2 regions of the Cytobacillus mangrovibacter genome follow, and region 1 is predicted to be linked to the other one. Evidence: a T-box and tRNA genes for the amino acid it is inferred to sense, from the RefSeq annotation. Region 1 holds a T-box; the other holds one or more tRNA genes.
What was found. A T-box is a leader RNA that pairs with one kind of tRNA and senses whether it is charged. The one in region 1 lies ahead of ACFYKT_RS11205 (valine--tRNA ligase), so its partner is inferred to be a tRNA-Val.
Positions count from the first base shown of each region.

Region 1 (15,623 bases):
TTCAACTGCTTTATCTCCACTATTATATTTATCACCAGTTTTCATACCTATCATTTCAAAGTCAGGCTGTAAATAAATCATTGCCTTCTCATTATCAAAATACGTAACTTCTATTGCCGTACTCTTTTCACCACTAAAAGTCATGTCTTTAATTGCCTTATTCTTTAGACCATAATCATTTGGAAACTCAGTTTGTCCTATCTTTGCTCCGTTTTGGTTTAAATCAACCTTTGTGATTAGCCCGGAAGCATCTCCATCATATGCGTTATTTGGAAACTCCTTCAATCTGACCTTTAAATTAATCGATTGATTTGATGCTGCAATCGAACTAGTCTGGTTGCCAAACCTACTATCAGTATATTGAACAGTAGCTAAAGGCATTTTTACATTACTTAATGCCCACTCTCCCTTTAATTGAAACGTAGCAGCCAACTGAGTTGGGTCAAACTTTCCATTACTGTAATTAACCACTTGGGCTATATTAATTTGTGCTCCTTTCTTTCCGTCAGGAGTAGTAACTGATGAAACACCATTTGCAGGTACAATAGAAACACCATCTGGCAATGGCTGAATAATCTTGATATCTGTCAGTTTTCCTATCACCTTGTTATCTACTAATCCAAATGGGGTTAATGTATAGTTCACTTTAAATTGGTTAGATTGTTCTGTTGAACCAGAAACTTTAATTAAGTTATCTGGTGTATTTGTAATTCCTTCTAAGCCCATTGTTCCTTGGAAGGTAGGTGCAGCATCTTTCTTCACTTCTATCGTTACTGGTCCATGTTTCTTTTCTTTAAATTCACCTTTCAAGTCAGTATAGGTCATAGTTATATCATCAAAAGTATAAGTACCAATCTCTGAAAAACTAAATGGTAAAGAAAGATCAACTGGCTGAGAGGCATTCTGATTAAATGGAAATTTAAAATTGTATTTCATAGTTACAATATTATTTTTTTCTGTGGCTGTTGGATTCTCAACTAGTTTAACTTTTCCATTAAACTTACTTAAATCAACCTTAATTTCAGCTGTAATTGAGGGAGTTCCAACATCCTCAGAAATCTCCCGAAAAATAGATGTAATGTTGTCTTGAGACGCCTGTCGGGCAGTAGCTCCTGTAATAGATGAAAGCTTACGTAAGTATTCCATATCTACATCATTTTTATTTCCAAAACCTATTGAAAACAACTTTACATCTTGCTCAGCTAATAATTGTGCTCTATCTTCTCCATGCTGCTTGATTGCTTTAATTGTATCGTCTTTACCGAAGTTTTCTTTATCATATGAAAACAAACTATAACTAAAAGTGGCATTATATCCAGAATAAGGTTTGCTACCTAATAATTGATATTCAACATTTACTTCTTTAGTGACTTTGCAATTCCAAATACAAAGTTTTTTATTAAATGTTAAAACTTCATCATTTTTTGAAACAGTCGGCTCTCCATCTGTCATAAAGATTATATACTTATTATTTTCCTTTTCGACTTTAGGTTTTTCATTTTGTAATATTTCAAGCGCTTTTTCAAAGGATTGTGTATAATTTGTTCCTCCATTTGGTTGTAAGCCATTTGCTCTCTCTTTAATTTTATCTAGCCCACCTTTAATATCTAACGGGCTATAGCCTACTTCCTTTTCAACATCACTAGCAAAAGGAATAAAAGCAAAGTTATCTTTTGGCCCCGCATTTTCTTTAAAGAAATCAACTGCTTCTATCATTGCTTTTTTTGCACTGTCCATTTTTCCAGAATCTTTCATTGAACCTGATTTATCAAAAATAAAAACAACATCTATCGGATCTCTATACTCATTTGTTGTTTTCCCACTTGGTGTTAAATGAAAATCAAGACTGCCTTCTGCATTACTATTTTGCGGCTTTACAATTTCATTTTGTGAAGGCTTAACTGTATAATCAATAGAAGGAGTGTCTATGCCATTTGCTGAAACAGTTAGTGAGGAAAAAGATAATAGCAAAATAAAATGCAAGGCAAGAAAAGAGATAAACCATTTTCTTTTATTCTTCAAATTGTCTCCTCCTTAATAAAACTCATATGTCTATATTACTACTATTATACCAATCTTCCTATTTAATCCATAGCGTTAATTTATACAAATTTATTAAATCTTTTTCCACTTTTTCAACAAAAGACAAAAGTCTCAAATTTTTTTGGGGACTACAAAAGGAAATGACTGCTTATACCAATTAAATGGTATAAGCAGTCATTTCCTTTCTTTTTGTATTAATTTAGTTTTTTAATTTCGTAATCAATAAAGTATGTTAACGCAGATAAATGTTTTTGATTTTGTTCTCCTGATACAGAATGTATATTCTGTAAAAAACATAATAAAAACCCCAACCATGGGGTTTTCACTTCACATACTCCGCCACCCGATTCCGTCCAGCCCTCTTCGCCCCGACATATAGTGCTCTGTCTGCATGGCGGATCAGCCCAAGGGAATCCTCTGCATCCATTGGTGCGGTTGCTACTCCGATGGATGCTGTGATGTTCACTTGAAGGGGGATGCCTTCCCATTCCATTTGCTGTGTTAAGATGAATGGATGGTCTGCAATCGTTTGCCTTATGACTTCAGCTGTTTGGAGCGCTTCTTCTTTTGCCACATTTGGAAGCAGGATAACAAATTCCTCCCCACCATAGCGGGCGACTGTGCCTCTATCACCAATTAAATCAGCTAATTGATCTGCGAGCTGGGAAAGGATTTCATTGCCGCTTTGATGGCCGTATGTATCGTTTACGGATTTAAAGTGGTCAATATCGAGAATAATGAGCGATAGCTTCTCTCTTTGGAAGGTCTGCAGTCTCTTGAATTCATTACTTAATAGATTTTCAAAATAACGGTAGTTGAAGAGTTTAGTTAATGCACAGCGTTCGCTTTTTTCCTTTGTTTCTTCATAATATCTTGCATTTTCAATTGCTATAGCAAAATGGGAGCAAAGGATATCAACAATCATAAGCTGGGATTTTTCATATGCTCTTTTTTGTGTTGAAGCAAGTAGAAGAACACCGACTGCCTTATTATTTCGGACAATTGGTACGCATATCACACTTTCAATTGTGTCAGGCATATAGCCTTTTACAATATGTTTCCACTCCTTCTTTGAATGGAATAGCATCGCTTCTCCCTTATCCCAGACAAGGCCGCTAATTCCTTCATTTTTTTTGAGTGGGCGAATATCAGTAGACTTCTCTTCTCCTTTTTCAATACATCGGAGCAGTTGCAATTCCTTGTCATCCACAATATCAAGAATATAAGCATAATCAACGGTAAGCATTTCTGTTATTTTCTCAATAAATAAATCGATTACTTCATTTACGATAAGCTTTTCGGCAAGCTGATGGCCAATATCTGTAGCTGTTTGGAGATAGCCGTTTATTTTATCACTTGAATAATATAGATTTAATATTATTGATAAACTAGCAAATGGGACACCAACAAACAATAAGGATACCAAGCCTACTTCTGTATAAAGTATGTAAAGAACAAAACCAATTGGAAAAGTAATAAGTGTTGTTACGGTTTCCCAAATAAAGTCCTTGCCAAAAATGTTCTTCGTATTATTATAGATTGCAAAATTTAGAAAGATAATGATTAATTGATTTAGAAAATAGTTGAGAACAGGATAAGTAACAACAAGCCAAAAGGTTTGCTTCACATCAATCAAACTCAATCCTGTTTTTCCACCGAATGTGTAATAAAAAATGCCACTTAATAATGAAACGAGGAAAAACATTAAAGAGTTTAAAGGAAGTCGAAAATAATCATTTCTAGGGAGTTTAATTCGAATAAATAAAATGATTAATGCGAGCTGCGCCATCATTAGCTCTACGAATAGGCCAAATGTTAAAAAAGCGGCCCATGAGACCCATTGGATTAAGAAAATAGGGCTTCCATTTATCACCATCGGTGTTGCAGCTACAAAAGCCGTTAGTAGTAAGTAAACGAGAATATCTATTCCCTTTCCAGTGAATTGAGGAGGATATAGATGATAAGTGAACCACAAGCCTAACGGAAAACCTAGCAGCCAAATAAGCCAAATGATTCTTTTCTTTGTTTTTCCAACCATTTATATCCCCCCTTCTCCTATTCTCTTTATAGGAAATACGTCATACAATATGAACATCTTATCAAATTTTCAAACTATTGTCACATGAATATTTCATATATTTACCTATTTACAACATCTAATAGATAGGGTTTTGCCTCAGAAAGAAAATAGAGAGAACCAGTAATCACAAGGATTTCATCTTTTTGAAGGGAGGAATATTTCTCCTCAATTGCTCTTTTCCAATCCTTCGAATACTCTTTATGGATATTTCGACTTATTGTATAGAGATCCTCTGCACTTGCTGCTCTTGGAAAGTCAAAGTCTACAAATGTAATACTTTCAGCTATTGTATCTAAATTCATAATCATTTGATCTAGCTTTTTATCAGATAGTGCGGCAAAGACAATATTGATTTTTTGAGCTGAATAGCGCTTTTGAAGTTCCGTCACTAAGGCCATAATTCCTTCTTCATTATGTGCTCCATCTATAATCACTATTGGATCATTTGAAATTTTTTCAAATCTACCTGGCCAATAGGCTTTTTTGAGTCCTTTATAGACATGCTCGTCCTCAATCAAAAAGGAATAATATTGATTTAACAGTTCTACAGCCATAATCGCTAAAGAAGAATTCTCTGTCTGGTGAGTGCCTGCCATCGTAATTTCAAGATCAGTCCATTCACGGAAAGGCGTTCTTTGTGAAAAAGTTTCTCCATTCAATGTTGATCGATGGTTTTCAATGCAAAACTGACTATCCAGAGAATACATTGTAGCCTTCATTTCAATTGCTTTATTTTCAATAATCGGTTTTGCTTCTTCCTGCTTCACAGCTGTGATGACACTCGTCCCTGGCTTGATAATTCCTGCCTTTTCCCCTGCAATTTCTGCATATGTATTGCCTAGAATGGCTGTATGGTCAAGGCCAATATTCGTAATGATAGATAGCAGCGGATAAATAATATTTGTGGAATCAAATCTTCCCCCAAGTCCTACTTCAAAAAGGACGATATCCATTGGCTGTACATGACCAAAATATTGGAGAGCCATGGCTGTGATAATTTCAAATTCTGTTGGCCCGCCAAGATCTGTTTTTTCTAATTCTAAAGAAAGGGGATACAGGTCATTTGCCAGTCGAACAATTTCTTCATCCTTTATTGGAACCCCATTCCAGGCAATTCTTTCATTAAATTGTTCGAAATATGGGGAGGTAAAAGTCCCAACTTGGTAGCCGGCTTCTTGCAAAATATTGCGAAGATACGTAACAGTTGACCCTTTTCCATTTGTTCCACCAATATGGATAGACTTTATTCTTCTTTCTGGATGATCAAGCTTTTCCATCATCCATTCCATTCTTTTTAATCCAGGCTTTATCCCGAGTCTTAAGCGTGAGTGAATCCAAAAAACCGCTTCTTCATATGTTGTAAACATGCCACTTTTCCTCCTATCTACATGAGGAAGACGAATCCATCAATTGGATTCGCCTTCCCTCTACATTATTCTTCGCCTTTAAGCTCTTTAATTCGCGCTTCAACAGCCGCTCTCTTCTCACTATAATCAAGCTCTTTTGCCTTTTCTTCTTCAATTACCTTCTCAGGAGCCTTTTTAACAAAGCCTTCATTGCTTAGTTTCTTCTGAACACGTTCTACCTCTTTGTTCAGTTTATCCCATTCTTTTTCTAAACGGGCCACTTCTTCTTCAATATTGATTAATCCCTCAAGCGGCAAGATAATTTCTGCACCCGTTACAACGGCAGTCATTGCTTTTTCTGGTGTTTCCACTTCGATCGCAATAGTCAGGTGCTCTGGATTACAGAAGCGCTCAATATATCCGCTGTTTTTCTCAAGAGTATGAAGAACTTCCGCATCTTTCGCTTTTAAGATCATCTTAATCTTCTTGCTCAATGGTGTGTTCACTTCTGCACGGCTATTACGGACAGATCGAATGATTTCAACTAATAGCTTCATTTCATCTGCAGCTTTCTCATCCGTGAATTCAGGCTTCACTTCAGGCCATGCAGCAGTTGTAATCGATTCACCTGAATGAGGAAGGTTTTGCCAAATTTCCTCGGTAATGAATGGCATAAATGGATGCAGCAGACGCATCGTGTTATCCAATACATAAGCTAGAATAGATCGAGTTGTTTTCTTCGCTGCTTCGTCTTCACCATATAGAGGGAGCTTCGCCATTTCAATATACCAATCACAGAAATCGTCCCAAATAAAGTTATAAAGCACACGGCCCACTTCACCAAATTCATAGCGGTCAGATAATCGTGTTACCGTCTCAATCGTTTCATTTAATCGAGTTAAAATCCATTTGTCTGCAACTGATTTTTCACCGCTCAGATCAATTTCATCATATGTTAAGCCATTCATATTCATTAAAGCAAAACGGGATGCATTCCAAATTTTATTGGCAAAGTTCCATGTTGCTTCAACCTTTTCCATGCTGAATCGTAAATCCTGGCCTGGTGAGCTGCCTGTCGATAAGAAATAGCGTAGAGAATCCGCACCATACTTATCAATAACATCCATTGGATCGACACCGTTTCCAAGCGACTTACTCATCTTGCGCCCTTCAGCATCACGAACTAACCCATGAATAAGTACATCTTTGAATGGACGTTCACCTGTAAATTCAAGTCCTTGGAAAATCATCCGAGATACCCAGAAGAAAATAATGTCATACCCAGTAACTAGAGCCGCTGTTGGATAATAACGCTTGTAATCAGCCGCTTCTGTATCAGGCCAGCCCATTGTGGAGAACGGCCATAATGCAGAGCTGAACCAAGTATCTAAAACATCCTTATCCTGTTCCCAGTTTTCAATATCAGCTGGAGCTTCGTTGCCTACAAAAACTTCACCTGTCTCTTTATGATACCAAGCTGGAATACGATGTCCCCACCATAGCTGACGAGAAATACACCAGTCGCGGATATTTTCCATCCAGCGAAGATACGTATTTTCAAATCGATTCGGAACAAAGTTTACTTTATCTTCTTTCGATTGAAGGGCAACTGCTTCATCTGCTAGTGGCTGCATTTTTACAAACCATTGAGTAGAGAGATATGGCTCAACAACTGCACCGCTTCGTTCAGAGTGGCCAACCGAATGCATATGCTCTTCAATTTTAAATAGTACATCTTGCTCTTGGAGATCTTTCACAATTTGCTTCCGGCATTCAAAACGGTCCATTCCTTGATATTTATCAGCCTTTGCATTCATAGAGCCGTCTTCATTCATAACAAGAACACGTTCAAGATTGTGTCGGTTTCCAATTTCGAAATCATTCGGGTCATGTGCAGGCGTAATTTTAACAGCCCCAGAACCAAACTCCATATCTACATAATCATCCGCAACGATTGGGATTTCACGGCCAACGATTGGGAGCTTCACTGTTTTGCCAATTAAATGCTGATAACGCTCATCTTCTGGATGAACAGCTACAGCTGTATCTCCAAGCATTGTCTCTGGACGTGTTGTCGCAATTTCAATATGTCCTGACCCATCAGCCAGTGGGTATCTCATATGATAGAATGCACCTTGAACATCTTTATGAATAACCTCAATATCAGAAAGGGCCGTTTTCGTTGATGGATCCCAGTTAATAATATATTCACCACGGTAGATTAGTCCCTTATTATAAAGAGAAACAAATACTTCACGAACAGCCTTTGATAGGCCCTCATCAAGCGTAAAGCGCTCACGGTTGTAATCAAGTCCTAGACCAAGCTTAGACCATTGCTGACGAATATGGCTTGCATATTCCTCTTTCCACTTCCACGTTTCTTCAACAAATTTCTCACGGCCTAGATCATAGCGGCTCTTTCCTTCATTGCGAAGCTTCTCTTCTACTTTTGCCTGTGTCGCAATTCCAGCATGGTCCATGCCTGGCAGCCATAATACATCATACCCTTGCATCCGCTTCATACGTGTAAGGATATCTTGAAGAGTCGTATCCCATGCATGCCCAAGATGCAATCTTCCTGTTACGTTAGGCGGCGGAATAACGATTGTATAAGGCTCCTTCTTTTCGTCATCCTTTGCCTCAAAATATTTCCCCTTTAGCCACCAATCATAACGTCCTTGCTCAATTGCCTGTGGATCATACTTAGTTGGCATTGTCAGTTCCTTCGTTTCCATCGTCAATCTCCCTTTCTGTTCAATGGTTTTTAATATTCTCAAGAAAAATAAAAAAACCCCATTCGTCTTAAAAGGACGAATGGAGTTTGCTTCGCGGTACCACCTTTTTTTCAATCATGTGAGAAAAGCAGAAGCTCTTAGGCACTGACATTTCCTAAAAAAATGATTGACTCTTAAATAGATAACGGATTTCCCGTCTTTCACTACTTGGATAAACATCCTTTCACGAAAGAAGCTCAAGGGCGACCTTCCAACAGTTCCGCTTAGAAAACCTTTCAGCTAATGGTTTTCCTCTCTTAAAGCAAATCGCTATTGTACTCTTCCCTATCTTTGCTGATCAATTTATTTATATAATCAATATACTACCGAAAAAAGAGGATTCTAGTCAATAATTATCACCATTTTTTTTATATTTTATACGTTTTATTCTTGGATGTGCTCCTTTTTGAAAAAAGGGCTCCACAAATTATAGGCACTTTAAGTAAGGCTTTCACATAGAATAGTATGAGATAGAGATGTTGTGAAAGGGGGCATGTCCATTGAAGAGACGGTATAATCCATATATCCTCCCGCCATGGTTAAGAAAGATTCGAGGGGTTTGTGCACAATTTATTATCCCTATCTGTGTCTTTCAAGGGATACGAACGATCCTATTTCCATTTACTCTCGATGTATTGCTGCTCACTGTTTTAATCTTATTAGCTTTGGCTTTTCACTTAGATCTAATTTAGGAGCCCAAAAATCTGTTTAATTTTGGGCTCCTTCTTGTGCCTGAGCTTGGGCCTCAGCCTGCGCTTTTGCTTGTGCTTTTTGGGCTTCAATCTCCTCAATTCTCATTAGAATATACTCCGTGTTCTTTAGGAGCCAATACTGTCTTTGGAAGTGCTGGACCGATTTCCTCTCTCCCTTATTGCTTTGTCCTTTATAATAGCTTTCAGCAGATTTGATGACTGCCCCTGGATGGGCAAAATAGCTTTGGAATAGTAATAACTCATCTTCTTTAAATGGGAAATATTTTAAATAGGTATAAATCCATTCAATACATTCTTCGGATTTTTTAGGATAAGTTTTCAAAGTTCTTGATAAGAATGGCAATAAATCATGAATGGGGGAACCAGGTCTCGACTTTTCAAAGTTTGTGAAATAGCCATAGCCCCTGTCGTCATATAAGAAATGTTCAGTAGAAATTTTCCCATGAATAACCACCATACGAGCTTTTTCACTTTCCTCCGTCTTTTCATACCAAGTTTTAAATCTCTTGATGGAGAATTGCAATGCCTGACTAACATCATGATACGAAAGGGAAAACATTAATTCGAATGGAGACAAGTACTCTTTTTTTTCGCAAGCCTCAATAAATCCTTCCAAAAATTCATTTTCCTTCTCCCATTCAAGCAGTGTCTTTTCATAATGCTCTGTTCGCTCTTCCTTGCTGATTGTTATTTCTCGAGCGGACAATGTATGGAGCCTCGCCAGTTCACGGAACAGCAGTTGATGACGCTCAAATCGATTTTCCTTTTCCTCATTAGCTAACCAAGGCATTAAATAATAAAGCTCATTCTCATGTAAAACCGCATATCTTCCATCCACAGTTGGAAAGATGGGCACGATTCGGTTATAGCCCTTTTGAAATAATTCCTGCACATGACGTATGAATTCACCACCATGCTTTGGATTAATCTTCTTTAATGCAAAAACGCCTTTATTCGTATAGATTTTCTGGACACGCCCGAACTCCTCAACAAAATGCGGCTCAAGCGCATATGGTTTTAAAATCGGCGCAACCTTTAATAGGCGGTTTTCTTTACTCATTAGAATTCACTCTCTTTCACAGAAAAACGAGGGTATAAACCAATAATATTGTTGGTGCACAAAATCGCCATTGGTGTAACCGCTCATTAAGTTATTCATTCGAATAAAACTCATTCTTGTCTACACCAATGGCACTTGATCAACTATCAACACTAACAAAGCTTATTAAAAAAAGAAAACAGCCTAAGCAGGTGTGTTCACTTACCCGCCCAGCCTGTTTTTTCATTGTTTCTAACGGGCTACAGCAATTGGAATGTAAAGCACTTGCCCTTCGAAAATATCTTGATTGATTTCTAAATGGTTGACACTTAACAAATGATGTACGCCAACATCATATCTTTCTGCAATGGTATCAATCGTATCACCATTCTGAACAATACATACTTTTAATTTGGCCACATCATCCGCTTCTTCCTTGCGGGCAAAAAATTCCGTAAGGCTCATGCTTTTCTTTTTGGATTTCTTTTTCTGCTTTGTATTTTTTTCTGGTGCTTCTTCTACCTTTTCTGGTGATTCTAGTTTGACTTCCTGTTCAATCATTTCAACTTCTTCTGGCTTACCTGCTTGAATTGGACTTTCATCAGGTATCCCGAATATGTCTTCTGCAGAAGGCTGTGGCTCTTCACTTCTTTGAGCTGAAAATGATATTTCCGGTTTTACTTCTTCTATTTTCTCTTCGCGTACATCTTCTTCAATTATTTCTAATGCTGGCTGCTTTCTTGCTTCCGCTTCAAAAGGAGCATAGATTTCCTCTACTTCATCTTTTTCCAGTTTTTCTCCCTCATCATATCCATCAACTTCTACATTAGAAGGACTTAGAAGGATTTCTGTTCTTTCTTCTTCAACTTCTTCTTCCACATCATCGGAAGGCTTTTCAAATAGATTCACATCTACTTCCACAGATGCTGCGGAAGATCGATAAAGCGATTCGTATTCTTCTTCCTCTACTGCTTCGACAGGCCTGTTATGCTGTTGCTCCCCGTATAAACCTAAAATCATTAAATTAGCTGATAGTTTCATGCAGCTTCTCTCTGGAAAAACATAATCAAATGATTCCACTTGGACATCAATCTGATTAATGTCTTTGATTCTATTATTTGGTATGGTTATATCTACTGGGAAGTAATGGGTAAATTCACAAAGCCCTTCCCCTCTTTCTTCAACCACTTGAATGAATTTTGGAGTGGCAAATGGGTTCTCATTTTCCTGTTCTCCTGTTTCATTGCGTTTATATTCACCTGTTAGCTCTAGTGCTCCTTGAATCGTAACATATTGATCATTTTCCTGAATGAAAATATCTGGGTCTAACGATATAGAAATTAAATCTAGTACTTCCTGTCCTTTTTGAAACCAGACGGACTCTTCTAAAGAAAATCGTAAACACGATGGGTTCTCTTGAGACAATTCGTCTCCTCCTTTCATAACCTTCACGTTTAATCACTATGTCATTTACAATTTATGAGATAGATTATTTATTTATGACCTGAAATAACATGACTTGGCAAAAAGAAAAGAGGAAAGTTTCATTCTGTTATAAATATGATTGCAGGAATACTAATCAAGATGCAGATAGTAGAGGTTGATTTCCGCTTCAGGTACTCGCTTTCCGCGGGGTGGGCGGTGAGCCTCCTCAGCGCTAAAGCGCTTGCGGGGTCTCACCTGTCCCACTACTCCCGCAGGAGTCTCGCACCTTCCGCTCCAATCAACTAGACATATTGGTCTAGATTTCAATCACAATATTTATTCAAAAAACAATAATCTTATAGAAAATAGCCTATAAAAAAACACCCATCTTCATCTAGATGGGTGTCAAAATTATTATCCTTTAATTTTTGAAAAGGATATTTCAATAGCTTGAAGTGTTTTTTCTATATCTTCGTCGCTATGTGCCGTTGAAAGGAATAGGCCTTCAAATTGGGAAGGAGGCAGGAAAACACCTTGATTGGCCATTTCACGGTAATACGCTGCAAAATAGTCTAAGTTTGATGTTTTTGCCTTTTCATAATTGATAACCTCTTCATTCGTAAAGAAGAAGCCAATCATGGAACCGGCACGGTTTACTGTATTCGGGATCTCATATTTCTTTGCCAGTGCTTTAATGCCTGTTTCAAGAATATCCCCTTTGCGCGTAAACTCCTTGTATGTGTCAGGAGTTAGCTGACTTAATGTTTCAAATCCTGCTGTCATCGCTAATGGGTTCCCAGATAATGTTCCAGCTTGGTAGATCGGTCCGCTTGGGGCGATTTGTTCCATGATTTCTGCCTTGCCGCCGTAAGCACCTACTGGTAGCCCACCACCGATTACTTTTCCAAGACATGTAATATCCGGCGTTACATTGAAATAGCCTTGCGCACATTCGTAACCAACACGGAAGCCTGTCATCACTTCATCAAAAATTAATAACGCACCATATTGAGTAGTAAGTTCTCTCAAACCTTCTAAAAACCCTGGCAGCGGTGGAACGACACCCATATTACCAGCAACAGGCTCAACGATAATTCCTGCAATATCCTCACCAAACTGTTCGAAAGCGAATTTAACACTTTCCAAGTCATTGTAAGGAACAGTAATCGTATTCTTAGCAACTCCCTCTGGTACGCCAGGGCTGTCAGGCAGACCTAATGTGGCAACGCCAGATCCTGCTTTAATCAGTAAGGAGTCTCCATGGCCATGATAGCATCCTTCAAATTTCAAAATTTTGTTCCGTCCTGTATAGCCGCGTGCAAGTCTAAGTGCACTCATCGTTGCTTCTGTTCCAGATGAAACCATGCGGATAATTTCAATGGACGGTACTCTTTCAATGACAAGCTTCGCAAGCTCATTTTCAGTAACAGTTGGTGCACCGAAGCTTGTACCTAGTTCAGCAATCTTCTTAATCGACTCAACCACACGATCATTTGTATGGCCTAAGATCAGTGGTCCCCATGATAAAACATAGTCAATATATTCATTGCCATCGATATCATAAATTTTCGATCCTTTTCCTCTTTCCATAAAAATCGGATCCATATTCACCGATTTAAAGGCACGAACAGGTGAATTTACTCCGCCTGGCATTAATGTCTTCGCTTCCTTAAAAGCCTGAATAGATTTATCGTAAGAGCGCATGCAATCCCTCTTCCCATTTATTAGTTTGGCTTTATTAAATTATATTGTTAGTGCATTTAGCGCCTGTGATACACCCGCTCATTACGTTATTCATTCGAATAAAACCCATTCTCGTGTATATCACAGGCTGTTTATCAACAATAAACATTAATAAAGCCATTAGTCTTATATAACAAAATTGCCTGTGGGGTATGCGGGCAAATTTTTGATCCGTCCTTTGGATCACTTTTTGAACGCGTGCCCCACAGGCTTTTCTTTACCAAATTATATCAAATTTGTTCTTTCAACCATCTAGCTGCATCTTTTGCATGATAAGTAATAATTAGGTCACAGCCCGCACGTTTCATGCCTGTGAGCATTTCCATAACGATTCTTTGTTCATCAATCCAGCCGTTCTGTGCTGCTGCTTTTACCATTGAATATTCGCCGCTTACATTATAAATAGCAAGTGGAAGATTGAAGTGATTCTTCACATCACGAACAATATCAAGATATGGCATACCTGGCTTCACAATAAGGAAATCAGCGCCCTCCATTAAATCAGATTCAGCTTCACGCAATGCTTCCATCCGATTGGCTGGGTCCATTTGATAAGCTTTCCGGTCACCGAATTGTGGTGTGCTGTCTGCTGCATCACGGAATGGGCCGTAGAAAGCAGAAGCATATTTCACTGCATATGACATGATCGGAATATTTTCGAAGCCTGCTTCATCTAAACCAGCACGAATCGCTGTAACAAACCCGTCCATCATATTAGAAGGAGCAATAATATCTGCACCGGCTTTTGCCTGACTGACAGCAGTCTGTACTAATAGTTCTAAGGAAGCATCATTTAATACTTGATCCCCTTCTATTAACCCGCAATGTCCATGACTTGTATATTCACAAAGACAAGTGTCTGCAATCACAAGAACTTCAGGATACTTTGCCTTAATTAAACGAGTCGCTTCTTGAACGATTCCATGATCGTGATAAGCCTGCTGCCCACACTCATCCTTTTCAAGCGGAATTCCGAATAAGAGCACTGATTTAATTCCTAGAGCAACCACTTCATTCATTTCTTCTTCTAAATGGTCTAATGATAAATTATAAATGCCAGGCATTGAAGAGATTTCTCTCTTAATATCATTGCCTTCAGCAACGAAGATCGGGTAGATTAAATCATCTGTTCTTAAATGATTTTCGCGCACTAATGCACGCATATTGGCACTTTGACGTAAACGTCTATGACGTGTGAATTGTAAATCCATTATAATACCCTCCGATATTCATTTTCTAAATAGTTAATAATACTCTTTAACATTTGATGAACGGTGTATTCTTCTGGCGCGCTATGAACCTTAAGTCCATAAGACTCAATTCTTTCTTTCGTGACTGGTCCGATACAGCCGATGATGCATTCTTCTACCTTATCATGAAGATTATACTCTTTAACCACATCCATTAAGTGATCAATGGTAGACGGACTTGTAAAGGTTAGAATATCTAATTGGTCCCGTGACAGCTTATCTTTTATAAGCTCCCTGCTCTCCTCTGGAAAAAAGGTTTCATAAATAATGATTTCATCCACTATTGCACCTTTTTTTGATAAAACAGTAGCAATATAGTTCCGTGCCAGGTTTCCTTTTGGAATTAATACCTTCATTCCTTTTTTTACATAAGGTAAAAACTCTTCCACAAAACCCTCCGCAACAAATTCCTTTGGGGTAAAATCCACTTGAAGCTTCTTATCTAACAGAAAGCTTTCAGTTTTCTTGCCAATAGCTGCTATTTTCGGAAGCTGCTTTCTTTCTGAAGAAGATACAAAGGAAAGAAAGGTTTCAACCGTAATGCTGCTTGTGAAAATAAGCCAATCATACGTATGTATTTCTTTCATAATTACAGCCATTTCTTCTGACAGCGCAGCAGGTCTAAAAGCAAGAAGCGGAATTTCTACCGGAATCCCGCCATAGCTCTTCACAAGGTCCGAAAATGACTTTGCCTGCCCCGTGCTCCTAGGAACAAGAACATTTTTCCCTCTTAAAGGGAGGGAGATGGCAGTCATTCACCAGCCAGCTCCTCTTTAACTTGATCGATTAATGCCTTGCCACCTTGCTTAATTAAACTATCAGCAGCTTCAATACCAACCTTTTCTGGATCTGTTCCAGTTATTTGTTCTTTATAAATAATTTTTCCATCTGGAGAGCCAACAAGGGCAGTCAAAATGATTTCTCCCTTGGCATTTAACTCAGCGAATCCCGCAATCGGTACCTGACAGCCACCTTCCATCTTATGAAGGAATGCACGTTCAGCTCTTACTGTTACACTTGTTTCTTCACATGTGAATTTCTTTAATAAATCAAGAAGTTCATCATCATTTCCGCGACATTCGATCGACAGAGCTCCTTGGCCGATAGCTGGAAGACAAATATCTGGATCTAGAAATTCGGTTACAACATCAGATGCCCAGCCTAATCTTGATAAACCAGCAGCAGCCAAAATAATTGCATCATATTCTTC
Region 1 covers NZ_JBIACJ010000005.1:168,215-183,837, forward strand. The annotation lists gene ACFYKT_RS11190 (VWA domain-containing protein) at 1-2,022, opposite strand, end outside; gene ACFYKT_RS11195 (sensor domain-containing diguanylate cyclase) at 2,366-4,081, opposite strand; gene ACFYKT_RS11200 (bifunctional folylpolyglutamate synthase/dihydrofolate synthase) at 4,183-5,490, opposite strand; gene ACFYKT_RS11205 (valine--tRNA ligase) at 5,556-8,204, opposite strand; T-box leader at 8,273-8,544, opposite strand; gene ACFYKT_RS11210 (hypothetical protein) at 8,744-8,935, shown strand; gene ysxE (spore coat protein YsxE) at 8,952-10,016, opposite strand; gene spoVID (stage VI sporulation protein D) at 10,248-11,420, opposite strand; gene hemL (glutamate-1-semialdehyde 2,1-aminomutase) at 11,835-13,124, opposite strand; gene hemB (porphobilinogen synthase) at 13,394-14,374, opposite strand; gene ACFYKT_RS11235 (uroporphyrinogen-III synthase) at 14,374-15,168, opposite strand; gene hemC (hydroxymethylbilane synthase) at 15,165-15,623, opposite strand, start outside.

Region 2 (15,623 bases), on a different contig from region 1:
CAATTGGTTCATCAAATGTTAGGACTGGTTTTTGATTGTCTAATAGAAGAGTCGCTTTTTCATAAACCCAATTGGAATCCTTTTGTTTAAAATCTTCTAATGGCCAAGTTTCTAAATCCGCATAATCACCTACAGCTTTTAATGCTTCATTATCTGCATAGAATATTTGGTCAGCTTCTGAAGATTTTGGATTGTCCTCAGCATATTCTTCCTTCCACTCGTTGTACTGATCTGGATTCTTTTTCACATACGCTTTCATCTTCTCGTATTGCATTAATTCTCTAGCTGAATCCCAGCTCATGTCCGCTGTCCACATATGCAAATACCATTGTCCACTTTTATCAGATTTCAACGCATCTGCTGGTGGTGCAATCATATTTGTTTTGTTATTTACAACAGCTAATTTGATATTATTCGCTGGATCACTATTTCCTTTGTAAAGATCTTCCCCTGGCTGTTTAGCTGAAAGCGAGAATCTCTTAATTGCCGCAAAATAATCGTTTTCTTTTCCTGTTAATGGATCTTCAGGATTTTGACTCCAGTAATAATACACAAGTCCTGCGGCAGGCGCCTGTGGGCCTGTCATATTAGAAGGACGATAAATACCTTTACTTGGTCTAAATGTATTACGGATATCTATATCTCCTGCTTTTACCGGTGCTGGATCTAATGGTGGCACCATCAGCTGCGGATCATTCGCATCGATCGTAATACGGCCATTCTTTTTATAAACCGCATCGGTTGCACCACCTGTATCATATCGGTGGCTAATAATAGATTTCGTATTATCTATCGATAAATTCGCCCAATCAATTTTTGAGTTTACTAGAGATGGATCACACTTTTTATCACTTGGGTTACTAATTTCTTTAAAAGTGCCATCTGAATTCTTTACAATTTCTCCTTTATCGTCATACTCATGAAAAACCCTAGTACAATTTGTTCCCTCATTATGTTCCCCATCAAAATTAGCCGGTTGAATTAAGTAGTTTCCTGCATAATCTTGAAGGACATTCGTTTCTAATTGTTTTTGAGTTTGCTGATTTATTTCACTAGGATTTTGATTATTATTATCATGTGTTAACGCTACGACCTTCAACAAAGGCGTCTCAAATGTTTTCGCATTCGTAACTTCCGCTCGGAATTTCCATTTATCTGTTCCAGCGCCAGAAACGTAATACGCTTTCATCCCATTATTAAAGAGGAGATGTGTCTTACTCACATCCCAGCCTTTACGTACAATTGCCTCTTCCGATAATTGCACCGTGAAATCAATCGTGTCGTTTTCATTTAACACGACACCTGTTAAAATTTCTGGCTGAATTCCGTTCCCTACTTTTGTATATTTAGGCGCAACAGCATCGATGATTACCCGATAACCATTCGGATCATTATAGTTAAATGGGTCAACTGTTTTGCCTTTAAGATGATCTTTGCTTGCATTACTTGCAACATTCATATTGTTAATATCTGCTACATTCCCTGCACCATCTATTAAAACAGCGGCATTTAGCTTTTGTTCCATCGTCTGATCAAGTGGTGCTGAATCTTTATTTCCTGTTAAATCCGGGGTAATCGGATTGTTACCGCTATTATGGTATTTAGTACCGATATATTTATACTCAATACTTTCATGATAGCCACTTAAATTACTGTCATTCTTATAGGTTTCATTTATGAAATACTGCTGTCTACCTGAAGCAGGAAGTCCAGTACCTGGAGTATTTACAAACAATGGATGGCTAAGAAAATATGCTCCATTTGTTTGATTGGTTATTGAACTTGGACTCACAGCCTTACTAAAGTTATAACTTAAGGAAACATACTCACTCTCTTTCACAAATAGTTCTTGCTTGGAGCCTTCCTTAATCTTGTTATTCGTTCGTTCTTCTCCGTTACCTACGAAGGTATAATTTTCAAGTTTTGGCCTCGTCTTATCTTGGAACTTAACATACATCCCATCTACACCGGCACCTTTTCCTTCAATCCCAAAACTAACAACAATTCTCGAATTTTTGGTAAGACGAACTTTAGCACTTATGCTTCCATCATTTCTCCCACGAGCACTACCTTTAACTTTACCTAATTCTCTATTACTATCTCCGTCATAAACTATGATAGATGCATCTGTTACCCTCGTCTTACACCAAGCTAGAAAACAACCAAATTTGTTAAACTTTAAGCCTTTCCAACCAATCAATACATCAGCTGTGCCGCCTTCTGCTAATGCTTTTAATTGTGGATTTTCCCAAACCTTAATGGTTAAGGTCGCACCTGCACCATTATCAGATCCGCGAATTAACGTTCCATCATTTAAAGATGATTCCCATGTACCTTCATTATAAAAACCAGGTGTACCCGTCTTAAAATTCATAAACGCATTGTCTGGATTGTTGTTCTTAATGCTACCAATAAGGGCTCGATTATTAATGCGTACATCAACATCCTCAGCTCTTTTCGGCTTTGCTACAACCGTAACTGTAAATTTAGCTGTATCCGTTGCACTTTCACCATTTTCGGAAAAAGATAATGTTGCTGTAAGTGTTACGCTTACATTTGATTGACCTGGTTCTGGTCTTGTGACTTTTCCGTCACTTTTTACCCAATTAGTATTATTTGAAGTCCATGTTACGGTGACCCCGTTTTGACTCTTTGGGAGAATTAAATCACTTGTAACATTTGTTAAATCTCCTGGGACCGTTAAATTTTCTTTAGCTCTCACTACTTTTTCTTCCGGTGTTTCTATTTTTTCAATATGCTCTTTATCTTTAAACTCGTCTTGGAATCTTAAAAACAAATAACCTTTATTGGCATCTTTATTACTTACCCAAATGGTCTTAAACATCCAATTTTCAAATGTTAATGGGTTTTTCATTGCTTCCGTTGATCGGCCTGCTACTTCATCTATGGTTGTAAAGCTCTCTTCTACCTTTACAATTGGATCTTTACCATCTTCTTCTTTAGTAGTTGTATTTGTTACACGTTCTACTGTCCCAATGGCAAATGTTTGTTTAGATGTTTGATTATCAAAGTAGGACTCAGTGACTTCTCCTAGATTTGTAATTCCAATAAGTCCTGCGACATATTCTTTTACAATTCCATTCACTTCACCAATCGAATACGAATGCTCTATGGAAGATTGATCCATAAACCCAATGAGTCCACCGACAGCCCCACCAATAGGTGCTAGTTCTTCGTCATCCGATGCAGGACTAACTTGTTGCGAACCATCATCTATCTCTGGTTCTCCTTCAACCCCTGTTACTGAACCCATCGCGTATGTATTTTCCACTTGAGTATGGGGTTCAACTAATCCAATCAATCCACCAACATTAAAAACACCTTTAACCGTCCCTTTAGCATAAGCTTCTTTAATAGTTGTTGCTATTGGAGGCGGAGGTGTACCAGACTCAACTTCGATTTCTTCCCCTCTAGCAAGTCCAATTAAACCACCAGTATTATTTATTCCTTCTACGTTCCCTGTTGCATATACTTGCTTGATACTAGCTCCACTTTCAGCAACCCCAATGAGTCCACCAATCATGTCAGCCCCTTCAACATTTAATGTCGAATAAGACGAGCTGACTGCTGTATCGTTGGCGTTCCCGATAAGTCCACCGACCTTGGATTTCCCGATAACTTTACTAGTTTCAGATTTTGTATATGACGTTTTAACCGTTGTTTCTTTTTCAGAAGAACCAATTAATCCCCCAATTTCATCTGTACCTTTAACGGTTGCACTAGAATTAGAGTTTTCAATTATTAAACTGTCAGCAGTACCAACTAATCCACCGACTTTGTTCATACCCGCAACAGTACCTGTTATTGAGATCTTTTCAATTGTTGTATCCATTGCCTTACCTACAAGACCACCTACTGCAATCGTACTGTCGGCATCAATAGAAATATCAACTATTGTAAGGTCTTTTATAGTGGCTCCATTCGTAAAACCAAATAAGCCAAATACACCATTAATTCCATTAGGGTCCTTAGAAGTCATTTTAAGGCCAGAGATCGTATTTCCATTACCATCGAATGACCCTTCAAATCCCTTTGAATCATCAATTACTAGCTTACTCGGATCAAAATTCTCATCATTGAGTTGCTCCTCAGTTACATTCGGTAATTGAAACTCTCCAATCGGCTCCCAATTCTCTGTTAATTCAATATCATTTTTTAATATGAAATATTTATCTAGATGATTTCTAACTTCGTTTAACTCTTCTTTAGTAGTGATTTCATACGGATGCTCTTCAGAACCATCACCACCAGAAAAATTAGCTGAAGCAATAGAAACAGATGTCTCTTGCGTATTACTTGTCCTTTGCCCTTCTGCTTTAACTATGCTAGGAACAATAAAATCAATTTGTCCAATTAAAATTAAAGCACACAAGAATAGGAGCCAGCCTTTATACAAGTTTTTGTTTCTCTTTCTTGTAGTCAAAGTTAATCCTTCCTTTCTTTAGATTTTTTTATATTAATAGTCTCAACTGGAAGACTATTAAATAACAAATTTGAAAAAAATTTTATATCTTTAAAAAAATTAGCCATTGATATCGATTTTAAGTGTCAAAAAGTTATCAAAACGCATAACTTCATATCTGTTTTTGTTATAAAAAGTAAAATATAGGGATAATATGTCTATTAATCACCATTAAACTCCTCATTTACTTAAAATTCGATACATTTAGACTTTTTTCTACACAAACCATAGTGATATAATACTACTTTGTTCTGAACAAATTCTGAACAACTCAAAAAAAGGGTGAGCTTAGACCTAGTCCTTGACTCACCCTTTTATATAAAATCTATCAATGGGTATCAAAATTACGGCTCCATTTTTGTTTCACCTATCCTCTACACGTTACAGCCTTCTACTATGAACAATTAAAAAGTAGTATAATGTTGTGAAGTAGGTGATGAAATGGGTAAAAAAATGGAAAGACGCAAAAGCATGGTTCAAGCCGCGAGAATACTATTTGCTGAACAAGGGTTTGAAAAAACTACAATGCAAAAAATAGCAGATGAATCTAATGTAGGGGTAGCCACTCTATTTCGTTATTTTCCTAAGAAAGAGGATTTGATTATTGAGGTAGTGAAGGAAGCGATCGAACAACAGGTTCCATATTTTGAAGAAATTATCCATTCAAATAAAAAGGGTATAGAAAAAATCGATGATGTATTAACTGTTTATATAAGATTTATATCTGAAGAAAATCGGGAAACAACAAAACTTTTGGAAGCATTTGAATTATATACGGCCTTTACCCCTGTTGAGAAAAGAATGTTAGAAGAAATTGAAAAAGCTTATGGGAAAATTGGCCATATCATTTCTGAAATCGTTAAGGAAGGGAAAGAGGATGGTAGTATTCAGCTTTCAATTAGTGATGAATTCGTCTGGAATACGATCTTTAATATGTTTGGTACAGCTATAAAAAAATATACCTTATATACATTTCTACCAGATGTGATTCTCCCCGTTCCGAATAAAGAAGAATTGACTAAGGTAAAAAATATGATGATACACTTTTTAAAAAATCCAGCAAAGTAAAAAGCGGCCTCATCATGAGACCGCTTTTTACTTTATTTTACTAGATTAATTTCTAATAGTTTTGCCACGATTGCTTCAGTAAGCTCTTCTGCTGTTTGTGGAACAAATTTCGTTAAAATTTGATTAACCATTGCCCCCATCATCCCACCAGCAGTGATGTCTAGATGTCCAGACATTTTTGTTATCTTTTCATCAATGGCTTCAGCACGGAAATAGCCTCCACCTTTAAAGTTATCAGACATGCCTTTTAAATCAAAAATTACTTCAGAAGGCTCATTCCATTCTTTAATATCTATTTGTAACTTCACTGTCTTTTTCATAAAACCTAAGTCACCTTTAAATGCCCATGTGGATTGGCGCTCACTTAAAATTTCGTGTTCAATATAACCTGGAACGAGCGGAGCCCAGTTGTTCATATCATGAACAAAGTTCCAAATTGTTTGAATATCTAATGGTACTTCTACTGTGTGTGTTCCTTGTGGCATATGATGCACCTTCCCGCTTCTTTATAAGTTCGTATTATGAATTGACTGCGTGCTGTCCTGCTAAGAAACCAAATACCATTGCTGGTCCAATCGTTCCGCCAGCACTAGGATAAATCGGTCCAAGTGGATTTCCTGAAGCATTACCTGCTGCATATAATCCTTTAATCGGTTCGCCTTTAAAGTTAACCACTTGTCCATTTTCATTGATTTTCGGCCCACCGTTTGTACCTAGTGCGCCTAAATAAATAGGTAGTGCGTAGAATGGACCTTTTTCGATTTTCCCAAGGTTATTGGCAGGGCTACCGCCACCACCTGTTAATGCTTCGAATTGAATCGTTCCACGATGGAAGTCTGGATCAACACCTTGCTCACAATATTCATTCCATTTACGGACTTCATCTTCTAAACCAGCTGGATCGACACTAATTTTTTCAGCTAGTTCACGAATAGAATCAGCTTGATCCACCCATTCTGGTGCAGGCTCGCCAGGTGACATCGTGACGATTAACTGGCTGTCCTTCAATTGTTGGTCAAAAATCATCCAGTTAGGTCCTTCGTTTGGAAACTCTACTTTAACAGGATCATAATTAAAGAATGCTCTTGGCATATCGTTATAAGTTGTTCCTTCATGGACAAAACGACGTCCGTACTTGTTAACAACAATGGAGTTTGGACCTTGACGTCCACTGCCAAGCTGTGCCATTACGTTATCTTCATATTCAAATGTTGGATCGACCATTGCTGGATACCACCATGCTTCACTCATATTTTCAAGTGCCGCTCCAGCCTTCATCGCCATCATAAGTGCGTCACCTTCATTACCTGGAGGTGTAACTGGATGTGTAAACTCAGCCTTTAGGAAGGCCTTGACTAACTGCTTATTCCATTCAAATCCACCTGATGCTAGGATAACTCCTTTACGCGCAGCAAACCGCAAAATTTCTCCATCTTTTGTTTCAGCAATCACACCAACTACTTGTCCATCCTCGCCCATAACTAGTTCTTTACCAGCAGTTTCAATTAACGTTTCTACCCCACGGTCCAAACATGCTTTAAATAAGGAAGCGATTAATGCACGACCCATGGTGACTGTATTATTTTGCATACGTTCAGCTACTACTTGGAAATCAATCCCCCCTACTGCTCCACCTTCTTCTAATGTAAGCGGAGGAAAAATAGGATTTTGACGTACTAATTCTCCCCACTCTCCAATTTCATTCAAATTGAATGGAGCGGGATCCAATGAACGTGTTCCATGCTTTAACGCTTCATCCATCCGTGCATAATACTCAGGATAGGATTTTGGAGAAACAAACCTAACTGGCGTATGATCATGCAAGAATTTTATTACTTTATGCCCCTTATCAACGAATGTTTCAATCATATGATCATCAGCTCTATCAATTGCCAAGCGTTTAATGAAATTAATAGCATCTTCACGATTGTCTTCAAAACCTTGCTCTTCCATGTAATGATTTAGCGGAATCCAAGGTACACCGCCTGAAAACGCTGTTGTACCACCGATTTGATGCGTTTTTTCTAAGACAAGCACTTTGGAACCGTTTTCAGAAGCTGCAACAGCAGCCGTTAACGCAGCCCCGCCAGTCCCTAAAACGATAACATCTACTTCTTTGTCCCAATGAGTAATCATTGCATTTGACAAGAAATCATCCCCTTTGATACATTTTTGATAGTGATGCTATCAATATTTTGATTATCTAGGATTATTCTGATTTTTTCAAGTTAATTCGTCTAATTTTTGAATATTTACGCAAAATTGCTTTGTTCGTAGAATTAACTTCTGATATTAGAAGAATCATCCAGATAATATTAAACTCTTAAGTTAGTGTCATTAATTCAGCTTTAATTTGGATAGCTCTTGCTGTCTAAAATAGAAAATGAAAAAGGAGAGATCAATATGGGGCGGCTAGCGAATAAAGTAGCGATTATTACAGGAAGCGGTTCAGGAATCGGGAAAGAAATTGCCTTAACGTATGGAAAAGAAGGAGCAAAGGTAGTCGTTGCGGATTTTAATGAAGAGGGGTTAAATCAGACCGTTTCAGAATTAAAGAGCTTAGGAGTAGAAGTGATTGGTGTAAAAGTAAATGTTACTAGCGAAGCAGATATTGAAAATATGATTGATGAAACCTTAAAAACTTTTGGTACAATTGACATTTTGGTTAATAATGCAGGAGTCTCTGACCAAATGCAATCAGCAGGAAATGTGACAGATGAGGTTTGGGAACGGGTCATGAATATAAATGTAACTAGTGTGATGCGCGGAGTAAGAAAGGTCCTTCCAATTTTTCAGGAAAAAGGATTTGGAAATATTATTAACATGGCCTCCATTTCGGGCTTAACTGGTGGGCGTGGGGGATTGGCCTACACGGCATCTAAACATGCCGTTGTTGGAATGACTAAGAATATTGCCTCTCAATACGGTCCACAAAATATACGCTGTAATGCGATCGGACCAGCACATGTTCCTACACCTTTGACAATGAATATGTCAACAATTGATGAATTTGGTATGGATGTTGCTACTCGTGGTGTTGGCTTAATGACTAAAGCAGGTACAACACAGGATATCGCTAATATTGCTCTCTTTTTAGCATCTGAGGAATCATCCTATATTAATGGGGTTACGATAGCAGCTGATTTTGGTTGGAGTGCATATTAAACCAAACACCTAAATCGCTGAACTGAATACCGATATCTAAGGAATTCCGGGAATACTAACTCAAACATTTTTGCTGCAATCTCCGCAGTTGCAGCCCTTGAAGTACAAAATGGCCTGCCCCCTTAAAGGAAAGCATTAGTTCGCTGGGGCAGGCCATTTTCCAAGCTATAATAATAAGAAAAAAATAACGCTATCTCTATAATGATAGAAATAGCGTTACTAAAGTATGATCTGAGAGGGATTTGAACCCCCGACCCCTACCCTGTCAAGGTAGTGTTCTCCCGCTGAACTATCAGATCAAATATAAATACATTTTAATTATATTAAAAAATAAGAAAATGTCAATATTATATTACATTTTTTAAGTTCATTTATTTTCCCATTCATTTAAAATTATATCATATCTCACTCAAGCTATTAAAATAGGAAGCTCCACTATGGAACTTCCTATTTTTACACTAAGCAGCTGTTTGTGGTTTCGCAGTATCACCTCTCTTATAGATATATTGAAGAACAATTAATAGAACAAATATGACTAATCCAACGATATCTGAAACACCTTCTGGATAGATCAGCATTAGTCCTCCAATTATGCCTAAGATTCGCTCAATCCAATTCAGTTTACGCATCCAGTAGCCAATGACACCAGCACCAATTGCCATCATACCCGCTAGTGCAGTAAATACTACCCATATTAAGTAGTACCAGGTTGTATCAATCATCAAAAGTTCTGGTGAGAGAACAAACATATACGGGATGATAAATGCTCCAATTGCCAGCTTTGTTGCCGTTACTCCCGTTTTGATTGGGTCTCCACCCGAAACCCCTGCGGCTGCAAATGCTGCAAGCGCAACTGGAGGTGTGATATCTGCAATAATACCGAAATAGAATACAAATAAGTGAGCTGATAAATCAGGTACACCCAAAATAATAATAGCTGGAGCTGCAATAGTTGATGTAATAACGTAGTTGGCCGTTGTTGGTGAACCCATTCCAAGGATGATCGCTGCCACCATTGTTAGCATCAAAGTTGGAAGGAGCAACCCACCAGAAAGATCGAGAAGTCCATTTGCCATTTTCAAGCCTAGTCCCGTTTTTACCACAACACCCACGATAATCCCTGCAGCAGCAGTTGCTGCCGCTACCCCTAATGCCGTTCGGGCACCATCAACCAAAGCATCAATGAAATCTCTAAAATTTATTCTTGTTTCTTTACTGACTGCACTAACAACAATCGTAATAACGATAGATAAGAGGGCAGCACGAATGACACTCATTCCACTCATCAATAAGAATATAACTGCAAGAATTGGAAGTAACAAATAAATCTTCTTTAATACTTCCTTCTTGTTTGGCATTTCCTCATCCTTTAATCCTCTAAGCCCAAGACGTTTTGCCTCAAAGTGGGTCATAATCCAAACCCCAGTAAAATAGAGCAATGCCGGAATTGCCGCAGCTTTTGCAATTTCCCAATAAGTAATTCCTCCACCAATAAACTCCACCATTAGGAATGCTGCTGCTCCCATTACTGGAGGCATAATTTGTCCACCGGTTGATGCAGTTGCTTCAACTGCCCCAGCAAATTCCTTTTTGTAGCCAAGCTTTTTCATCATCGGAATTGTAAAAGAACCTGAAGTAACTACGTTTGCAACAGAGCTTCCACTGATTGTTCCTTGTAAAGCACTTGAAAAAATAGCAACCTTTGCTGGACCACCTATTCTTTTCCCAGCAATGGCTACAGCAAGATCATTGAAATATTGGCCAACACCTGTTTTCACAAGGAAGGAACCAAATAATAAGAATAGGAAGATAAATGTCGAAGATACACCTAATGGCGTTCCTAGAATCCCATCTGTAGTGAAGAACATTGTTTGTATAAGTCGCTCGATGTCTAGTCCTCTATGGGCAAGGAAACTAGGCATATATGGACCAAATAGAGCATATAGAAGAAACAGCACTGCAATAATTGTTATTGGTAAACCTACTGCTCTTCTTGTCGCCTCAAGAACTAAGAGAACTGCCAAAAGACCCACAAGTAAGTCTATTTCTGTCATACGACCCGCTCTCATGACAATTTCATCGATAAATAAAGGCCAATAAGCCCCTACTGCCACACCAAGAATGGCTAAAATAATATCGTACCAAGCTACTTTATGCTTACGTCCCTTGTCTTTTTTCCTTGCAGGGAAAAGCAAGAAAATTAGGGCTAACGCAAACCCTAGATGTATAGAACGCTGCAGCTGGGCAGTGAGCATCCCAAATACACCTGTATATAGATGGAATAAAGAAAATGATAGCAATCCGAAAAAGACAATCCATCCGATGATTCCTTTTAATTTTCTTGTCCCAGCTTCTGGATCATACTTCTCCAATAATTTCTGCTGCTCTTCAAGAGATAATGTTTCATTTGAATGACTCAAGGATATTCACTCCTTTCAATTGTTCAATAACACTTAATTTTTCTATTTTTATCCGGATCAAAGTGCCTGGTTCGATGTACCGAGAAAGAGGGTATTCTATACCCTTGAAAATGGCTGTATGGTTAGCCCTCACTTTTCCAAGCCTAAGATCAATTAAGGGAAAAACACGATTCATATTTTTTATAAAATACTTGCCATCTTTATGTACAAATTGTTCACCATCTGCTGCATTCTCTGGCATTCCAATTGCAAAATCTTCATACATCAGTTCATACTGTTTAATCTGATGATCCTTCGTTATAACATAACTTTCCACTACATCAGATAAATGAATGGAATGCGTATATTTGATTTTAAACTGACTATCCTCATGCATGGGAATATAGGCAAGCACCTTCCCAGAGTGTTCATATTGAAATACTAATGCTTGCTTGAGGGGAATGAATGCTAGAATCGCAATGGTTATAATAATGAGGGGAACCAAGAATCGGATTTTTCTACTTGGCTTTTTATTCATGTAAACCCCACCTACAACTGAGATCATTAATGATTTTCCACGGCTTTTGAATTGTGTTGTATGAAGATAATTTGACCGGCGTAAAAACCATTTTTAAGGTTTTACAGCCGGTCAATTCATTGCCATTAGAATTTTCTAGATTATTTAGGAGTTATGCCTTTTTCATCATAGTACTTTTGAGCGCCAGGGTGAATGTCAATACCTACACCATTAACAGCGTTTTCAGCACTAATTAATTTTCCTTTTGCATGTGCAACTTGATCTAAGTTTTCAAATATTGCTTTTGTCACTTCATATACTACATCCTCAGAGAGATCGTTTGTAACAACAAGCATTGCCTGTACAGCTACTGTTGAAACAGCATCTGAAAGACCGTATGTGCCAGAAGGGATTTCATCCTGAACGTAATATGGATATTTCTCGATTAATGCGTCAATTTTGTCTTGTGCAATGGGAATAATCACAACATCTTCAGTTGCAGAAAGCCCCTCTACAGCACCTGTAGGAGTCCCTGCAGTAACAAATGCAGCATCAATTGTTCCGTCTTGGATACCAGCAGTTGACTCATCAAATGAAAGATCTTGCTTCTTAATGTCATCGAAAGTCATGCCATGAACTTCAAGAATTTGTTCAGCATTTGGATTAGTTCCAGAACCAGGAGCTCCGACCGAAACCTTCTTACCTTTTAAATCTTCAACAGATTTAATACCTGACTTTGAAGTAGTAACAATTTGGATTGTTTCTGGATAAAGAGTACCAATAGCACTCACATTATCAACAGCTGCCCCTTCAAACATTAATTTCCCATCTTTAGCATAGGAAGCAATATCTGTTTGAGAGAAAGCAATTTCTGCATCCCCACTCTTCAATGTATTCATATTTTCAGCAGATGCACCAGAACTTTCCGCCGTTGTTTGAATACCTGTAGCATCAGAGATAATATTAGCAAACGCACCGCCAAGCGGATAATATGTACCTCCTGTTCCACCTGTTAGAATACTCATGAAATCTGGCTTTTCAGCTGTTTCAGAACCTGAATCGCCGCCTTCTGGTTTTTCAGTACTATCTACTTTCTCATCTCCGCCACATGCAGCCAGAAACATTGACAGTGCCAAAAGTAATACGGTTACGAGAAGAAAACTCTTCTTTTTCATTCCTTTTCCCCCTTTTATAAACTTACAATCTTAGATTATAGTTTAACACAAATATTAACACAATTGTCAATAATCAATCTTTTCTGGCTGTTATACTCAGGAAGAAAGAAGTCGATAAGTAGGCATGTTTCCTAAAGAAAAACTCCATATTATAACTAATGTCCTTATAACCATCACTGTATATTTTTATTTCTTTCAAATCTAAAAAAAAGCATTTCCACTCATCTTATGTTAAAATATCATGCAAGCTTTACATATCATCAATTGGAGGAATCATCGATGGAAAATAATAGAGGATCAATTAGAGATGTCACATTATCAAGTAAAGAATTAGGGGAAGATGTCGAGCTTTTAATCTATTTGCCCGCTACATTTACTCCTTTATATAAGTATTCGGTTATAATTGCTCCAGACGGCAAGGATTATTTTCAACTTGGTAGAATGGGTCGAACAGCAGATGAATTATTAAAGAATAGAGAAATTGAAAATATAATTATTGTGGGGATCCCATATAAAAATGTTGAGGATCGCTGGAAGAAATATCACCCGAACGGAGAACAAAACCAAGCGTTCATTCGCTTCTTAGCACATGAACTTGTTCCATATTTAGATCAGGAATTCCCTACATATCAAATGGGAATGGGACGAGCTTTAATTGGTGACTCACTGGCTGCAACGGTCTCATTAATGGCTGCTGTTCAGTATCCGCATACATTTGGGAAAGTCATATTGCAATCCCCAATGGTTGACGAGAATGTCATGAATGCAGTTAATGAAGTTACACAGACTCATTTAACAAGTATTTATCATGTCATTGGGAAACAGGAAACATCAGTACAAACAACAAGAAATGAAGAAAAAGACTTCCTTACACCAAACAGAGAGCTATCAAAGCTGTTTACTGAAAAAGGGTTTCCTTATTTCTATGATGAATTCGATGGAGACCATACATGGACATATTGGCAGCCAGATTTAAAACGTGCTTTAAAACAAATGTTTTCTTAAAATATTTTTAAACACCATTCAATTTAATGGAATAAGCGAAGCCGCGCCTTTACAAATGGATGAATTGCAACTCGTTATTTACCGTTTGTATGACGCATCTTCGCTTTTCCTCTTCACTAAATACTTTCTATTCATGAAAAAAAAGCATTCCGGTACTTTATATTTGGAAAATTTGTTATAATGGTTATATATCATTGATACTCTACATCTCTAATTTTTGCCGAATCATTTGAAGTTATATCAAATTTGATCATGGGGGTTATGTTATGAAATTAGGTATCGTCATTTTTCCTTCTAAAAAATTGCAAGATCAAGCCAATTCTTTTCGGAAACGGTATGATCCAAGCTATTCACTGATTCCTCCGCATTTAACACTAAAAGCCAGTTTCTCTGCATCTGAAGATCAAATTGAACAGTTAACTGTTCTTTTGGACGAGATTTCAAATAATTTTGATCCTTTCGTTATGAAAACAACAAAATTCAGCTCGTTTAAGCCTGTTAATAATGTCATTTATTTCAAAATTGATGCGTCAGAAGAGCTTGATGAGCTGCAAAAAATGATCAATGAGAAAATTCCTTCAGAAAGCTCTGAATATGCATTTGTTCCTCATATTACAATTGGACAGCAGCTATCTAATGATGAACATTCGGATGTCTATGGCTCTTTAAGAATGAACCAGTTTAATTATGAAGAAACAATCGATCGATTCCATCTATTGTATCAGCTTGAAAATGGTTCGTGGACTGTCTATGAAACATTTCGCCTTGGAAAGGAATAATGTGAAGTGAAAGTAACTATCGTATCAAATGACAATGAATTACAAGAGGCATTCTCAATTCGCAAAAGCGTATTTGTAGAAGAGCAGCAAGTACCAGTGGAAGAGGAAATTGATCAGTATGAAGAAGAAGCCGTTCATTTTCTTCTCTATGATGGAGAAACTCCAGTTGGTGCCGGAAGATTCCGTGTAGTTGAAGGTATCGGAAAAGTAGAAAGAATCTGCGTATTAGGGAACCATCGTAAATCTGGTTCAGGCAAAGCGATAATGAATAAAATAGAAGAATATGCAAAGCTTGAAGGGTTATCAGCATTAAAGCTGAATGCCCAAACACATGCCATACCCTTCTATAGCAAGCTAGGCTATACAATCATTTCTGATGAATTTTTAGACGCTGGAATCCCACATCGTACGATGAAGAAACACATTTAAAAAACTTCTGTCCTCCTGACAGAAGTTTTTTAATTTTCTAAGGGAATTTTTCTATGCATATTCACTAAAATAACGTCCCTTTCCTGTTATTTCACTGTATAGCTTTTCAATCCCTCCCTTGTTTATATCTTTTTGTTGTTTCGCTTCTTGATATCTTTTGGAACGGTCATAAAGAAGAGGCTGATCTAGCAGATTAGATTGGTCATTTTCTTCCGGATTGGCTGATGGTTTAATGTTTGCAATAGGTACAAAGCGATAAGGATCATATCTTTTGCCAATCACTCTTTCTGCATACTGCATATATTGAAAATTTGTTATAGGTGCGATATAACCCATTTTAGCTCCCTCCAAATCATTAAAAATAGATCTTTTACAACTAGACCATATATTCTATGCCTATTTTCAGTAGATCTTTCGGATTTCCCGATATTTTGTTATGATTAATCTGTCTTAAGTATTTTAGAAAAAGGTTAAAGTTGAGGAATTTATATGAAAACAGCCATATTGAATAATAAAATGATTCATATTAATAGATTGAGTAGAGAGAATTTTCAATCCCTTTATGAAGATGGAAAAAAGGGATATTTGCATTGCCCGGCTTGC
Region 2 covers NZ_JBIACJ010000009.1:2,403-18,025, reverse strand. The annotation lists gene ACFYKT_RS16045 (immunoglobulin-like domain-containing protein) at 1-4,444, opposite strand, end outside; gene ACFYKT_RS16040 (TetR/AcrR family transcriptional regulator) at 4,925-5,551, shown strand; gene ACFYKT_RS16035 (CoxG family protein) at 5,584-6,036, opposite strand; gene ACFYKT_RS16030 (FAD-dependent oxidoreductase) at 6,071-7,699, opposite strand; gene ACFYKT_RS16025 (SDR family NAD(P)-dependent oxidoreductase) at 7,955-8,716, shown strand; tRNA gene ACFYKT_RS16020 (tRNA-Val) at 8,944-9,015, opposite strand; gene ACFYKT_RS16015 (TRAP transporter permease) at 9,175-11,136, opposite strand; gene ACFYKT_RS16010 (DUF1850 domain-containing protein) at 11,120-11,653, opposite strand; gene ACFYKT_RS16005 (TAXI family TRAP transporter solute-binding subunit) at 11,794-12,807, opposite strand; gene ACFYKT_RS16000 (alpha/beta hydrolase) at 13,087-13,812, shown strand; gene ACFYKT_RS15995 (YjcG family protein) at 14,079-14,591, shown strand; gene ACFYKT_RS15990 (GNAT family N-acetyltransferase) at 14,598-15,020, shown strand; gene ACFYKT_RS15985 (hypothetical protein) at 15,072-15,356, opposite strand; gene ACFYKT_RS15980 (ATP-dependent helicase) at 15,510-15,623, shown strand, end outside.
Region 2: it has a tRNA-Val gene. The T-box ahead of ACFYKT_RS11205 (valine--tRNA ligase) is inferred to sense a tRNA for this amino acid. The anticodon was not compared.